DNA from 4 places in the Azospirillum sp. Marseille-Q6669 genome. Region 2 is predicted to be linked to each of the others. Evidence: predicted binding sites of a transcription regulator. Region 2 holds the regulator's gene; each other region holds the start of a gene.
What was found. The regulator LexA, encoded in region 2, represses DNA repair genes until DNA is damaged. The targets are predictions, from matches to a motif close to ATGTTCTANTTTGGTTC.
Positions count from the first base shown of each region.

Region 1: the regulator LexA is predicted to act here: its motif matches at 1,115-1,131, upstream of ACWPXE_RS01335 (putative DNA modification/repair radical SAM protein).
Region 3: the regulator LexA is predicted to act here: its motif matches at 1,386-1,402, upstream of ACWPXE_RS17520 (ImuA family protein).
Region 4: the regulator LexA is predicted to act here: its motif matches at 1,953-1,969, upstream of ACWPXE_RS32900 (LexA family protein).

Region 1 covers NZ_CBCOOP010000001.1:315,974-319,580, reverse strand. Annotated here, with positions in the region: gene ACWPXE_RS01340 (serine hydrolase domain-containing protein) at 1-1,006, opposite strand, end outside; gene ACWPXE_RS01335 (putative DNA modification/repair radical SAM protein) at 1,154-2,368, shown strand; gene ACWPXE_RS01330 (UdgX family uracil-DNA binding protein) at 2,371-3,607, shown strand, end outside.
Region 2 covers NZ_CBCOOP010000002.1:382,085-385,691, reverse strand. Annotated here, with positions in the region: gene ACWPXE_RS13035 (molybdopterin molybdotransferase MoeA) at 1-687, shown strand, start outside; gene lexA (transcriptional repressor LexA) at 844-1,542, shown strand; gene ACWPXE_RS13025 (ComEC/Rec2 family competence protein) at 1,568-3,607, opposite strand, start outside.
Region 3 covers NZ_CBCOOP010000003.1:28,629-32,235, forward strand. Annotated here, with positions in the region: gene ACWPXE_RS17510 (hypothetical protein) at 1-58, shown strand, start outside; gene ACWPXE_RS17515 (TIM44-like domain-containing protein) at 198-1,289, shown strand; gene ACWPXE_RS17520 (ImuA family protein) at 1,427-2,230, shown strand; gene ACWPXE_RS17525 (hypothetical protein) at 2,291-2,461, opposite strand; gene ACWPXE_RS17530 (tRNA-uridine aminocarboxypropyltransferase) at 2,725-3,414, shown strand.
Region 4 covers NZ_CBCOOP010000008.1:96,779-100,385, reverse strand. Annotated here, with positions in the region: gene ACWPXE_RS32905 (Y-family DNA polymerase) at 197-1,471, opposite strand; gene ACWPXE_RS32900 (LexA family protein) at 1,477-1,905, opposite strand; gene ACWPXE_RS32895 (recombinase family protein) at 2,222-2,854, shown strand; gene ACWPXE_RS32890 (SIR2 family protein) at 3,202-3,607, shown strand, end outside.

The DNA of each region.
Region 1 (3,607 bases), on a different contig from region 2:
CATCCGAGCGCGCCGGCCGGCCGGGGTCGGAGGTGACGACGACGGTCAGCCCCAGGCTGGGCACCAGATAGAGCATCTGCCCGCCGTAGCCGCGCGCGTAGGCGATGCGGTGCCCCTTCGCCTTGGCGAGGAACCAGCCGTACCCGTAGTCGTCGCCGGAGAAGGGAGAGCGCGTGCGCGGCACCCACGACGCCTCCACCCAGGCGGCGCTGATGACCGGATGTCCGTTCCACAGGCCGCCCTGCCGCCACAGCTCGCCGAAGCGGAAGAGGTCGAGCGGCGACAGCGCCATGTTGTTGCCGCCGAGATAGAAGCCCTGCGGGTCGCGCGTCCAGGACGGCACCTCGATCCCCAGCGGCTCGCCCAGCCAGTCCCGCGCCAGGGCCAGCAGGCTGCGCCCCGACGCGCTGGACAGCGCCGCGCCCAGCAGATGGTAGCTCCCGGTCGAATAGAGCATCCGCGCGCCGGGCTCGGTGACGAAGGGACGGCGCAGTGCGTCGGCGACCCAGTTGCGGCTGTTGATCCAGCGGCCGTAGCCCGGCCCGGAGGTCGGTTCCAGACCGGCCTGCATGGTCAGGAGGTCGGCGATGGTGATCCGCCGCACCCGCGGATCGACGCCCGCCGGAACCAGCCCCGGCGCCGCCTCGGCGAGGGTGTCATCGACGCTCCTCAGGACCCCGCGGTCGATGGCAATGCCGGCGAGCGAGGCGGCGATGGTCTTGGACACCGACTTGACGTTCACGGCGCGGCTAACCGCCGGTCCCCGAAAAGCCTCCGCCGACACCACCTCCCCATTCCGCCCGATGACCAGCGCATGGATCTGGTCGAGCGCCGCCGCCTGTTTGACCGCCCGGTCCAGCAGGACCGGATCGAACGTGGCACCGGCTGCGGGTTGGGCAGCCTGCAGCGGGCGCGTCAGGGCGCCGCCGAGGGACGCGGCAGCAACGGCGGCGGTGGCGGCAAGGACGGTGCGGCGGCCGAGACGGAATGGCGGATGCGGGTTCATCCCGGATATGTGGTCCCGCTTCCGTGCCATCCAAGATTGCCGAAGATATGCTGGTCGGACTTTGTCCCACCCAGCGCCGCACACGCCGCTTGCCTCCCCACCCCATGAGAACATATTAAGAACACACAAGCAGCGTGGGATGGGACGATGGACGACGCCTTGATCGAGAAGCTCGGCATTCTGGCCGATGCGGCGAAATACGACGCCTCCTGCGCCTCGTCCGGCGCCAAGCCGCGCAGCGGCGGCAAGGAGGGGCTGGGCTCGACGACCGGTGCCGGCATCTGCCACGCCTACACACCGGACGGGCGCTGCGTCTCGCTCCTGAAGATCCTGCTGACCAACCACTGCCTGTTCGACTGCGTCTACTGCATCAACCGGCGCTCCTCCAACGTCCGCCGCGCCCGCTTCACGGTGGAGGAGGTGGTAACGCTGACCCTCGGCTTCTACAAGCGCAACTGCATCGAGGGCCTGTTCCTGTCCTCCGGCATCATCCGCTCGCCGGACCACACGATGGAGCAGATGATGCTGGTGGCGCGGACCTTGCGGCGCGACCACGGCTTCGCCGGCTACATCCACCTGAAAACCATCCCCGAAGCCAGCCCCTGGCTGATCGAGCAGGCCGGGCTGTGGGCCGACCGCCTGTCGATCAACCTCGAACTGCCCTCCGACCACAGCCTGAAGGCCTTCGCGCCGGAGAAGAACGGCGGCACCATCAAGGCGGTGATGGGACAGGTCAACGAGCGCATCGTCGAGGCCAAGGAGGAGCGCCGCCGCTTCTCCCCCGCCGGCCAGAGCACCCAGCTGATCGTCGGCGCCGACGATGCCACCGACCGCTCGGTCCTGGAGACCAGCGGCACGCTCTATCAGCGCTACGGGCTGCGCCGCGTCTACTACTCCGCCTTCAGCCCGATCCCGGAGGCCAGCTCGGTGCTGCCGGTCAAGCCGCCGCCCCTGCAACGGGAGAACCGCCTGTATCAGGCCGATTGGCTGCTGCGCTATTACGGCTTCACGGTGGAGGAGATCGCGTCCGGCGGCGAGGGCGGGATGCTCGACCTCGGCATCGACCCGAAGCTGGCCTGGGCGCTGAAGAACCGCGAGCGCTTCCCGGTCGACGTCAACCGCGCCGACCGCGAGATGCTGCTGCGGGTGCCGGGGCTGGGCGCGCGCGCCGTCGACAAGATCCTGTCGGCGCGCCGCCACACCCGCCTGCGCATGGAGGATCTGGGGCGGCTGTCGAGCGGGCTGCGCCGCGCCCGTCCCTTCCTGATCGCCGCCGACTACCACCCCGTGGGCGGGCTGACCGACCGGCTGGACCTGCGCCAGCGCTTGGTCACACCGTCCAGCCAGTTGAGCCTGTTCTGACGATGCACACGATCACCTTGCGGGAGGGGGCGGACCTCGACGGCTTCCGCCGGGCGGTGCGCCGCCTCGCCGCCGCCCGGACGGCGCCCGACGAGGTGCTGTGGAGCGTCGGCGCGCCGTCGCTGTTCGGCGACGATGCGGCGCCCGCTTCCGAAAACGGCGCCCCGGTCCTCCTGCCCCAGGCGGTCGGACAACTGATCGAAACCGTCGTCTGCCACGGCGATCCGGAGCGCTACGCCCTGCTCCACCGGCTGGTCTGGCGGGTGCTGAATGGGGAGCGGGCTCTGCTCGACCAGCACGCCGATCCTCTGGTGCACCGGCTGGAGCGGCTTGACAAGGCGGTGCGCCGGGACATCCACAAGATGCACGCCTTCCTGCGCTTCCGCGCACTCCCCGGCCCGGACGGCGGGGAACGCTACGTCGCGTGGTTCGAGCCCGACCACCACATCGTCGAGGCCGTCGCCCCCTTCTTCGTCGAGCGCTTCGAAAGCATGGCGTGGACGATCCTGACGCCGAAGGGCTCGCTGCATTGGGACCGCCAGCGGCTGTTGACCGGCCCGCCAGCCGAGCGTCCAGATTCATTGGCAGACGACCGCTTCGCCGAGGGTTGGCAGCGCTATTACGAGAGCACCTTCAACCCGGCGCGGGTCAACCTGACGGCCATGCGGGCGGAGATGCCACGGAAATACTGGGCCAACATGCCGGAGACGGCGGCCATCCCGGCCATGGTCCGCTCCGCCCCCTCCCGCGTCCAGGCGATGCTGGAGGCGGAGGCCGTCATCCCGCGCCGCCGCATGCCCGAGAAGGCCGTGGCAGCGATGGCCCGGCAGGCCCCGGAAAGCCTCGCCGAATTGAACCGCCTGATCCAGCGCTCTGAACCGCTGGTGCCGGGCGCGACGCAGGCAGTGCTGGGCGAGGGGCCGGAGGGTGCCGCCATCGCCATCGTCGGCGAGCAGCCGGGCGACCAGGAGGACCGCGAGGGCCGCCCCTTCGTCGGCCCCGCCGGCCAATTGCTGACCGCCGCGCTGGAGGAGGCCGGCATTGACCGCAGCGGCCTCTACCTGACCAACACCGTCAAACATTTCAAATTCGTCCAGCGCGGCAAGCGGCGCATCCACCAATCCCCCACCGCAGGCGAGGTCAAGCACTACCGCTGGTGGCTGATGACGGAGCTGAGCTTCGTCCGCCCCCGCCTCGTCGTCGCGCTGGGAGGCACCGCGGCCTTGGCGCTAAGCGGCC
Region 2 (3,607 bases):
ATCGCCGTGCTCGCCACCGGGGACGAGATCGCCCTCCCCGGCGATCCGCTGGGACCGAGTCAGATCGTCAGCTCCAACGCGCTCGGCCTGTGCGCGTTGGTCGCCAGCCAGGGCGGGCTCGCCCACAATCTCGGCGTGGCCAAGGACGATCCGGAGCATCTCGCCGTAATGGCCGCCGGGGCGGCCGGCTGCGACCTGCTGGTGACCACGGGCGGCGCCTCGCAAGGCGAGCACGACCATGTGCGCGACGTGCTGGGCGGGCTGTCGCTGGACTTCTACCGGGTCGCCATGAAACCCGGCAAACCGTTGATTTTCGGGACGGCGAACGGCGTTCCGCTGCTCGGCCTGCCGGGCAATCCGGTGTCCACCGGGGTGGCCGCCCTGCTGTTCCTGGTGCCAATCCTTCGCCGTCTCCAAGGGTTGCCCGCCGAGAACGCCACGCTCGCGGCGCGGCTCGGCGCGCCGCTGAAGGCCAACGACGACCGCACCGATTTCCTGCGGGCCACCCTGTCCACCGGAGCGGACGGCGAGCCCGTCGCCACCCCCTTCCCGCGCCAGGACAGCGCGATGATGTCCCGGCTGGCCCAGGCCGACGCCCTGATCGTCCGCGAGCCGCAGGCAACCGCCGCCGCCGTGGGCGACCGCGTGACGGTGATCCCGCTGAGTGGCGGTGTCCTGTCGCTTTAATCCGTTCCGCACGGGAAATCCATTTGGGAGTCCTGTCCGTCGATTTGCGATTGATTTCATCCGTAGGGCTTGACGGGGGTTAAGAACCAAACTAGAACAAGATGGAACGTTTTGCTTTTGTTCCATATCTAGTGCGGAACCGGCCGGGAGGCACAAATGCTCACGCGCAAGCAGCATGAATTGCTGCTTTTCATCAACGAGCGGCTCGGACAGGGCGGTGTGTCCCCTTCCTTCGACGAAATGAAGGACGCTCTCAACCTGAAGTCCAAGTCGGGCATCCACCGCCTCATCACGGGGCTGGAGGAGCGCGGCTTCATCCGCCGCCTGCCCCACCGCGCCCGCGCGCTGGAAGTGCTGCGCCTGCCGGAGGGGCTTGAGACCGCCCGCACCCGGCCGCCGCGCGCCAAGTTCCAGCCCAACGTCATCAAGGGCGACTTCAGCTTCGCGGGACGCGAGGCGAACCCGGCGTCCGAATCCGTGCAGCTTCCGCTCTACGGCCGGATCGCCGCGGGCACGCCCATCGAAGCGTTGCGCGACGGTTCCGCCTTCGTGGACGTTCCCGCCGCCATGCTCGGCATGGGCGACCACTACGCGCTGGAAGTCGCTGGCGATTCCATGGTGGAGGCCGGCATCCTCGACCATGACACGGTGGTCATCCAGCGCTGCGACAGCGCGGACAACGGCTCCATCGTCGTAGCCCTGGTGGACGACGCCGAGGTCACGCTGAAGCGCTTGCGCCGCAAGGGCAACACCGTGGCGCTCGAACCGGCCAACGCCGCCTACGAGACCCGCATCTTCGGTGCCGACAGGGTTCGGGTGCAGGGCCGCCTCGTCGGGCTGGTGCGGAAGTACTGACGGCAGGATGCTCCGGGGCGGCGGTTCAGCGCGCCCCGGTCTTTCCGTCGGGCAGCTTTCCCCCCATCGTCCAAGGGCGGTCGCCGCGCTGCCCCCGGACGGTTTCCACCCGGATGCCCTTGTCCGACAGGGTGAGCGTGTGCGCACCCTCCCGCCGCAGTCCCCAACGGTCGATGACCAGCGGCGCCCGACACCCGCGCGACGGGGTTGCGGTCACCACCGCATCGGCCACAGCGCAATCCTCCGGTAAGGCGTCCGGTTGTCGCAGCAGCGCCACCGTCTTCCCCTGCGCACGGTAGAGGCACCCCAAGGCGTCGCAGCGCAGCCGTCTGTCCAGGCTCACCCCGACAAGCGGCCAGACATCCTGCCCGGCTTTTTCTTCCGGCTTCTCCATGCCGTCGCGCCGCCTCCACGTGTTGGCGACCCGCCCGTCGCTGGCGGTCGACAGGCTGAGGATCCCCTCAGCGCCGCGCACGGCCATCAGCGTTCCGTCCTCCGACACCAGAATGTCGGGCCGCGGCGCTACGGCCGGGGCGACCAGCCCGCCAGCCAAGGCCACCAGCCCCAGCCAGCGCCAGCGTCCCGTCCAGATGGCCAGCCACAGCCCGCCCAGCGTGACCGCCGCGATGGCGGCGTCCGGCATGGCCGGCAGAAACGCCGTCGCTCCGGGCAGCGCCGCGGTCCGCTCCGCCGTCTCGATGACCAGCCGGACGCCCCAGTTCATCGCCGCCACCGCCGGCCCCTCCAGCCCGAAGGGCAGCAGCAGGTAGGAGAGCAGGCTGAAGGGCATGATCCACACCGTCGTGATGGGGATCGCCACCATGTTGGACAGTACGCCGTAAAAGGCGACCTGCTGGAAATGATAGAGCCCGTATGGCGTTGTCGCGACGGTCGCCACCACGCTGGAAAAAGCGATGCCGCCCAGAGTCATGGCTCCCCGGCCGAGCCAGCCCATCTCGCGCCGTTGCCGCACCGCCCAGGGCGTGAAGCGTTCGAAGGCAGCGATCAGGGCGACGACCGCCGCAAAGGACATCTGGAAGCTCGGCCCCAGCATCCCCTCCGGGTCGTAGAGGACGGTGACGATGCCAGCGAAAGCGACCAACCGCATGCTGATCGGTGATCGGTCGGCAATGACCGCGCCCATGATGAGGCCGGTCATCAGCACCGACCGCAGCGTCGGCAAGGGCGCCCCCACCAGCAGCGTGTAGAGGATCGCCGACAGGATGCCGGCCAGCGCCGCTATCTTCTTGATTGGCCAGCGCAGCGCCACCCAGGGAACCAGCGCCAGCAGCGCCCGCACCACCCAGAAGACGATCCCCGCGGCAATGCCCACATGCAGGCCGGAAATGGACAGGAGATGCGCCAGGCCGCTGTCGCGGAAGGCGTCCATCATCGGCTCGGGAATCGCCGCGGCGTCGCCGTTCAGCAGGGCGGCGGTGACGCTGGCCTCCGCGGAGTCGGTCACGACGGCGCGCACCCGCTCGGCGATGGCGGCGCGCGCCCGCTCGAAGGCCACGGTCACCCGTCGCCAACCTCCGGGCGGCGGCGCCTCCTGCGCGACGGGGGCGCCCATGACGAAGCCGACCGCACCGAAGCCTTCGAAATAGGCCCGCCGCTGCAGGTCGAACGCCCCTGGCTCCGCCGGGGCGGCCGGCGGGTGGAGCATGGCGCGCAGCCGCACCACCTTCCCGGCCTCCGGCGACGTCAACTTGGCCGGCAGATACAAGCGGACCCGCTCCGGCGTCGCCTCCGGGGCCAGCCGCTCCACCATCGGCTCCCCGACCATCAGCCGCGTGCCGGTGGGCTGCCGTTCGACCGCCAGCACCCGCCCGGTGACCTGCACCGGTCCAAGTTCGCGCGTCAGCATCGGCGCCGCCGCCACCACGCTGTGAAGTTGCGCCGCGGCGAAGCCCAGAGCGACGCTCAACAGCCCCAGCAGCAGAACGACCGGCGCCAGACGCCGCCGCGCCAGCCACAGCAGAGGCAGACAACCGACCGCAGCGCCCGGCCCCAGCCAGAACGGCGGCTCGGCGGGCAGGCCGAAATACAGCGCCACGCCCGCGCC
Region 3 (3,607 bases), on a different contig from region 2:
GGCCGGTGCGGGAACTTTCCATAGGGTGGAAACGGTGTGGGAGCGCGCCTCCGCCTGATCGGGCGCAACGGGCGGCCTGCGCATTTTTTGGCCGGTTTGGTTGCGGCCCCCTCTAAAACAGCAGGGCTGCCATACCATATAGGAGGACGCTACATGAGTGAGCGTCCCCCGAAACGAGGGCTTTACCGAACACGGCCATGACCCAGAACACGCGATCCCCCCGCACCGTTTCCCGCACTCCGGCCCGCGCCTTCGGCGCCGTCGCTCTGGCGCTGGCCGTGGCGCTGACCGCCGGCACCGCCGACGCCCGCGCCGGCAAGAGCAGTTCCGCGGGCAGCCGCGGCTCGCGCACCTACGAGGCGCCGGCCCAGACCAACACCGCGCCGCGCGCCGCCCCGATGGAGCGGTCGGCGGCCCCGGCCCAGACCCCGGGCGCCCAGCAGCCGGGTATGCAGCAGCCGGGCATGGCGTCGCCGGCGGCGGCGCAGCGCGGCGGCTTCTTCTCGCGCGGCGGCTTCATGCCGGCCCTGATGGGCGGCCTGATCGGCGCCGGCATCGCTGGCATGCTGTTCGGCGGCGGCTTCCTCGATGGGCTGGGCAGCTTCGCGGGCATCCTGGGCTTCATCCTCCAGATCCTGCTGGTCGTCTTCCTGGTCCGTCTGGCCATGCGCTTCTTCCGCAACCGTTCGGCGGGCGCGGCGCGGCCGGCGGGCATGGGCGCTTCCAACGCCGCCTATGCCGGTCCGAATCCGGGCGCCATGAACCCCGGTGCGATGAACCGCGAGGCGGTGGACGCGCGCTCGAACCCGCTGGGTGGTGGCGCTCGCGGTGGTGCGGCGGCGGGTCCGGCTTCGTCCGGCCGTCCTGGCGTGCGCCGTGACGACCTGGGCATCGCTCCGGCCGACTATCAGGCGTTCGAGCAGACGCTGGTCGCGGTCCAGACCGCCTACGGCAACGAGGACCTGACGGCCCTGCGCAACGCCGTGACGCCGGAGATGGCCTCCTACTTCACCGAGGAACTGGCGGCCAACCACAACCGCGGCGTGGTCAACCGCCTGTCCGACGTCCGCCTGCTCCAGGGCGACCTGGCCGAGGCGTGGCGCGAGGGCAACGCGGAATACGCCACCGTGGCGATGCGCTTCTCGCTGACCGACGTGACGGTGGACCGCGCGAGCAACCGTGTGGTCGAGGGCGACCCGAACCGTTCGGTCGAGGCCACGGAAATCTGGACCTTCACCCGTCCGCGCGGCGGGCGCTGGGTCCTGTCGGCGATCCAACAGGCCGGCTGACCACTCTCCACTCCTCAACCGGTCTCGCGAGGGGGGCGTCCGAAAGGCCGCCCCCTTTTGCATTTCCGGACTCCCCTGGGCGGATGGGGCATGATAGAACCTATCAGGAACAAATACCTGCTCAGCGGAAGCGAGTCATGCCCGAACTTCCTGTGCCTGGGTCCTGCATCGAAGCGCCCCCGCCGGACCGGGCGGCGGTTCTGGCCGATCTGCGCGCCCGCATCCGGGGCCTGGAAGGGCTGGGCGGGGAAGGCGCGCGGGTGCTGCCCTTCGGCCTGCCGGATCTCGACGGAGCCTTTCCGGCGGGCGGTCTGCCGCTCGGCTGCCTGCACGAGGTGGCGGGGGAGGAGCCGGGGGCCGGCACGGCCTTCGCCGCGCATCTGCTGGCCCGCCTCGCCAGCGCGGCGGCGCCCGCGCTGTGGGTCGTGCGCGGGCGCGACCTGCACGCCGCCGGGCTGGCCGCCTATGGGCTGACGCCGGACCGGCTGATCGCCGTGCGCGCGACCCGCGACGCCGACGCCCTGTGGGCGATGGAGGAGGCGCTGCGCTGCAGGCGGCTGTCCGCCGTGCTGGGGGAGGTCGGTGGGCTGGACCTGACGGCGAGCCGCCGGCTTCAACTGGCCGCCGAGTCGTCGGGTGTGACGGGATTCCTGTTGCAGAGCACCGCCCGCCGCTCGGCGGCGAGCGCGGCGGTCACCCGCTGGCGGATCGCGCCGGCGCCCAGTTGGACGGCGGAGCCGGGCGTGGGCGATCCGCGCTGGCGCGCGGAACTGGAGCGCTGCCGGGGCGGTCGCCCGGGGGCGTGGCTTGTGGAATGGCGTGACGGTGCCCTGGTCCCGGCGCAAGCACCGGAGCGGGCCGTTCCCGCGCCCGCATCCACCCCGGTTCGGCGTCCGGTTCCGGTGGGCGGACACGGACCGTCCTGGGCCGAGGTGGCGTGATGCGGACGGGAGGGACGGACGGTGATGTCGCCTACGCGACAGCCACCCGTCGTTTTCCTGTCAGTAGTTGGTGGCCCAGTCGGGCAGGGGTTGCCCGGTCTCGCCATCCGGATCGGCGTCGGGCGGAAAGGGCGCGTCGTCCGCGTAGAGCGGCAGTTGCCGGGCGAATTCCGCCGATTCCTGAGCCCGGCGTTGCTCCAGCAAGCGGGCGGCCAAATGAGCGGGCAGCATGGCAAGCCTCCTTCTGAGCGTCGGGAGAGCCCGGGGAGCGGTCCTGTCGGCCGCCCTCGGCCCAACCCGTCCTGTGTGTCTGGACGCTATCATGCAAGGTCCAGGCCTCTAAGTGATGCAGATCACGCGTTATGCAAACTTTAATGCGCCCGGTTTCTTTTCGGACCCCGTTTCTTTTTGAGGCCCGTTCCTTTTTTCGGGTGGGAAGCCCATAGTCCCCGCCTCCCGCTTTTTCCGCGGATGTTCCTTCTCCGAGACCGACCATGCACGCCGAATCCTGCCCCACCTGCCTAAAACCTATGCATTTGTGCGTTTGCGAGGCGGTGGAGCCGATCGACAACGCCGTCTTCCTGCTCATCCTCCAGCACCCGCAGGAAAAGCGCGAAACGCTGGGCACCGCGCAGATCACCCATCTCCAGTTCAAGAACTCCGCGCTGAAGGTGGGGCTGAGCTGGTCGAACCTGAAGCGCATCCTCGGACGCGAGGTCGATTACAAGCGCTGGGGCGTGCTCTATCTCGGCCCGGTCAAGCAGGGTGCGGCCCCTCTGCCGGAGGTGTCCGTGGTGGACAAGGGCGGCGTCCCGCAGAAGGACAGCGATCTGGTTCTGGCCGACCTGGAGGGTGTCATCGTCCTGGACGGCACCTGGAGCCAGGCCAAGACGCTGTGGTGGCGCAATCCGTGGCTCCTGAAGTGCCGGCGCATCGTGCTGAACCCGAAGTTCCGCTCCCTCTACGGGCAGGCTCGCAAGGAGCCGCGGCGCGACAGCGTGTCGACCCTGGAGGCCGCCGCCTTCCTGCTGTCGCGGCTGGAGGCCGAGCCGGCGGTCCTCGACCGCGCGCTGAAGCCTTTCGCCCTGCTTCTGAAGAAGCTGCGCGCGCCGCGCCCACGCCCCGTTCCGCTCCCCCGCGCGGAGGCGGCAGAGCCCGCTCCGGATCAGGACGGGCCGGAATAATCCGCACCTCTTCCGGGATCGCCCTTTCCGGGTAAGCCCCCCTCGACCAGGGCGGCCGTGGCAACCAATGCGCTGTTGCGCTGTTGGGGATTGCATCGGCCGCTCGGGCCTCAACCAAGGGAGCGATCCATGAAGGGCGTTTTGCTGTGGCTTGTCGGGATTCCCATTCCGATCATTCTTCTGCTGTATCTGT
Region 4 (3,607 bases), on a different contig from region 2:
TTTTTGCGATGGCGGGCTGGCTGATTATATAAAAGAGGATTTTTCGCGCCCTGGATGGGATGTTTATACAGTCTATCCAATGGATAACAGGGTCATAACTGGCAACATGACAATGCACTGTAGCGTAGTGGAAAGCAAAATCTATGATTGTCCTTAAATACAGGATTGTCACAGATTCACACAATCTACTGCCGCCTTACGCTTGCACCACCGGCACGTCGTCCAGCTCCGTCGTGTAAGAGGGCGACCGGCTGTCCTGCCGCATCCGCCACGCCCGGCCCATGGTGGCCGCCGGCACCAGCGTGTCGCGGCCCATCCGGCTGTTGATCGCGTCCATCGCCGCCATGAGCCGCGCGCCGCGCGCCCGATCGGCAGCAGCCAGCAGGTCCGGCTGCACCTTGGATACGGGCACGAGCCCGGTCAGGATCACCCCGGCCTTGGACATGGCGAACCCATCGCGCCAGATCCTGCGGGCGCCGGCCGTCGCCGCGGCGATCAGCGTGAAGGTGTCGTCGGTCGCTGGTCGCAGTTCGACGGTCGCGACGTTGCTGTAGGCCGAGCCCGGCCGGAAGGGTGACGTGTGCATGAAGACCTGGAGGGCCTCCGCAGCCAGCCCTTCGGCGCGCAGTTTTTCCCCGGCCCTGGTCGCGTAGGCCGCCACCGCCTCCCGCATCGGCTCCCATTCTGTGACCGGCTGGCCGAAGCTTCGAGTGACCGCCGTCGTCTTGCGCGGCGCCGGCGCTTGATCGAGGGGCAGACAGGAGAGCCCGCGCAGCTCGTAGACGATTCGCTCCCCAACCACGGTCAGCACCTGACGGGCGCGCCGGGGCTCCATGTCGCGCAGGTCCGCCGCAGTCTTCACGCCGAGCATGCCCAGCTTCTCTGCCGAGCGCCGGCCGATGCCCCAGACGTCCTCGACCGGCACGACGCGCAGCACATGCTCACGCTCCGATTCGCCGCCCAGATCGCAGACACCGCTGTCGTCCAGCAGTGCCTTCTTCGCGGCATGATTGCTGACCTTGGCGAGCGTCTTGGTCGGCCCGATCCCCACGCAGGTCGGAATGCCGGTCCACCGGCGGACCGTCGCCCGGATCTCTGCGGCGTAGGCCAGCAGGTCCCGACCCTCAAAGCCGCTCAAGTCGAGAAACGACTCGTCGATGCTGTAGACCTCAAGGCGTGGGGTGAAGCCGCGGAGACAGTCGGTCACCCGGGCCGACAGGTCGCCATACAGAGAATAGTTGGAGGACAGCACCCGCACCCGGTGGCGCCGGACAAGATCGCGCACCTCGAACAGGGGCTGGCCCATCTTGACGCCCAGCGCCTTCAGCTCGGCGGAGCGGGCGACGAAGCAGCCGTCGTTGTTCGAAAGCACGCCGACCGGGACGCCTTCGAGCCGGGGATCAAAGACCCGCTCGCATGAGACGTAGAAGTTGTTGCAGTCCACCAGTCCGTAGACCCGCGGCGGCGCCATAACCATCACCGCCGATGCAGGCGGATGGTGCTCGTGATGACGCCCCAGATTTCAAAGTCGGGCCGGTCGGTGACCTCGACCGGACGGTATGCGGTGTCATCTGAATCCGGCACCAGCCACACGCGGGCGCCACGCTTCAGCAGTCGCTTGCACGTCAGTTCCCCATCCAACACTGCGACGATCACATCGTCGTGACGGGCGGTCAGCGATCGATCGACAATGGCAAGGTCGCCGTCATGGATGCCGGCCCGGACCATGGAATGACCGGAGACGCGCAAGGTGAAAGAGGCGGAAGGGTGGGGCACCAGCACCTCGGCGAGATCGATTCGTCCTTCTATGTAGTCGGCCGCGGGCGACGGGAATCCCGCCGGCACCACGGCCTCGACAGACACGACCGGGCATGACCGCATCACTATCGGCTCTGGCGCCTGCATGCTCCCCTCCACCCACCTGACCTTGTTGGGAGGATGGCGCGGGAAAAGAACTTTTCAAGAACAAAGAGTCGTTGACACCAAAGCTGGGATCACGGTGACCAGTTCCGCTGTCATGCCCATCCCAGCGCCGGGACCAGCGGGCTGGCGCTCAGCGACAAGGTCTCGAAGAGGCAGAAGTCGGACGCGACAGTGTGCGCCAGGAACATGGCGTTCATGGCATGTCTCCGTTGGGATTGGATGAAAAAGGAGCGGTTATGCGACAGGATCGGCGCAACCGGGAAGCTGTGTTGGCGCCTGTTGCAAAACCTGTCGCGGTATGCTGTCGTCAAAGGGCATGGACCAAACGCGACACAACAGCCCCGCGACGCATCTGATCGGTTACGCCCGCGTCTCGACCGAAGATCAGCGGCTCGATCTCCAGCTCGCCGCTCTGGCGGCCGCCGGGGTAGCCGAGGCCGACGTGTGGAGCGACAAGGCAAGCGGGGTGCGCTCCGACCGTCCCGGCTTGGCCGGCGCCCTGAAGGCATGCCGCCGCGGTGACGTACTGGTGGTGTGGCGCCTCGACCGCCTGGCGCGCAGCACCGCCGAGTTGCTGAAGATCGCCGACCAGCTCCAGGCGCGCGGCGTAGTGCTGCGCAGCTTGACGGAATCCATCGATACGGGCGGCGCGGTCGGTCGCTTGGTGTTCACGGTGATCAGCGCCATGGCCGAGTTCGAGCGCAACCTCATCAGCGAGCGGACCAAGGCCGGTATGGCGGCGGCGCGGGCCAAGGGACGGCGCGGCGGCCGACCACCCAAGCTGACCGACCGTCAGCTCGTTATGGCCGAACGGCTGTTGGGCGATCCGGCTGTGACTGGCCAGCAGGTTGCCGACCAGTTCGGCGTGCATCGGGGGACCTTGTATCGGGCGCTTGCCGAGTATCGGCGACGGCGCGAACCCAAATCGTGAAAGGGCGCTCTCGACCTACACGAGGCGCATCATAGAAATGCGCCATCAACTGCTTTTCAATGTCGATCGCCGGTCGTCGACGCAGTAGCTGGCAGCTTGGCCGACCGCCAGGAGCGGACAAGGTGCGTTCTAAATGACTGCGAGGTTTGTCCGGAAACTCGTCGCCGTGGTGGATTGGCCAACAGCCTGTAGTGTGGCCGTCAAAGAGCCGTTTTGCGGACTGCGGGGGCGTCTGCCTTGGGCCAGAAATAGACGGACAGCTTATAGATTTCAAAATTGCAAAAACTGCGGTTGAAGATTGCGATCTCGAGAGAATTATCACACTATCGCCTAAAATGGAGGGAGCAATGGCGCACGATATTGACGGAATCGAGGAGTTCGACCCTCAATCCTCAATCCTCTTCCTTGGGTCCGGGTTCAGTCTCGGAGCGACCAATATCTCGAATGAAAGTCCACCGAACGGCAAGGGGCTGCGGCGCCATTTCATTCAACAACTCAAGCTCCCAGCGGATACGGACTATGATCTGCAGGTCCTCAGCGAGGAGTTCGCCGAGGATAACCCCCGGAAGCTTCGTGACGAACTCTACAGGATTTTTCGGCTGACCGCATTAACTGCGGGACAAACGGCCGTACTCGACGAGCCATGGCGACGCATCTACTCAACTAACTACGATGATGCAGTAGAATTGCATCGGTTGAGCAAGAAAGCACCGCCGAACGCGTTCGATGTCTCGGAGCCGGTTCCGAACAAAT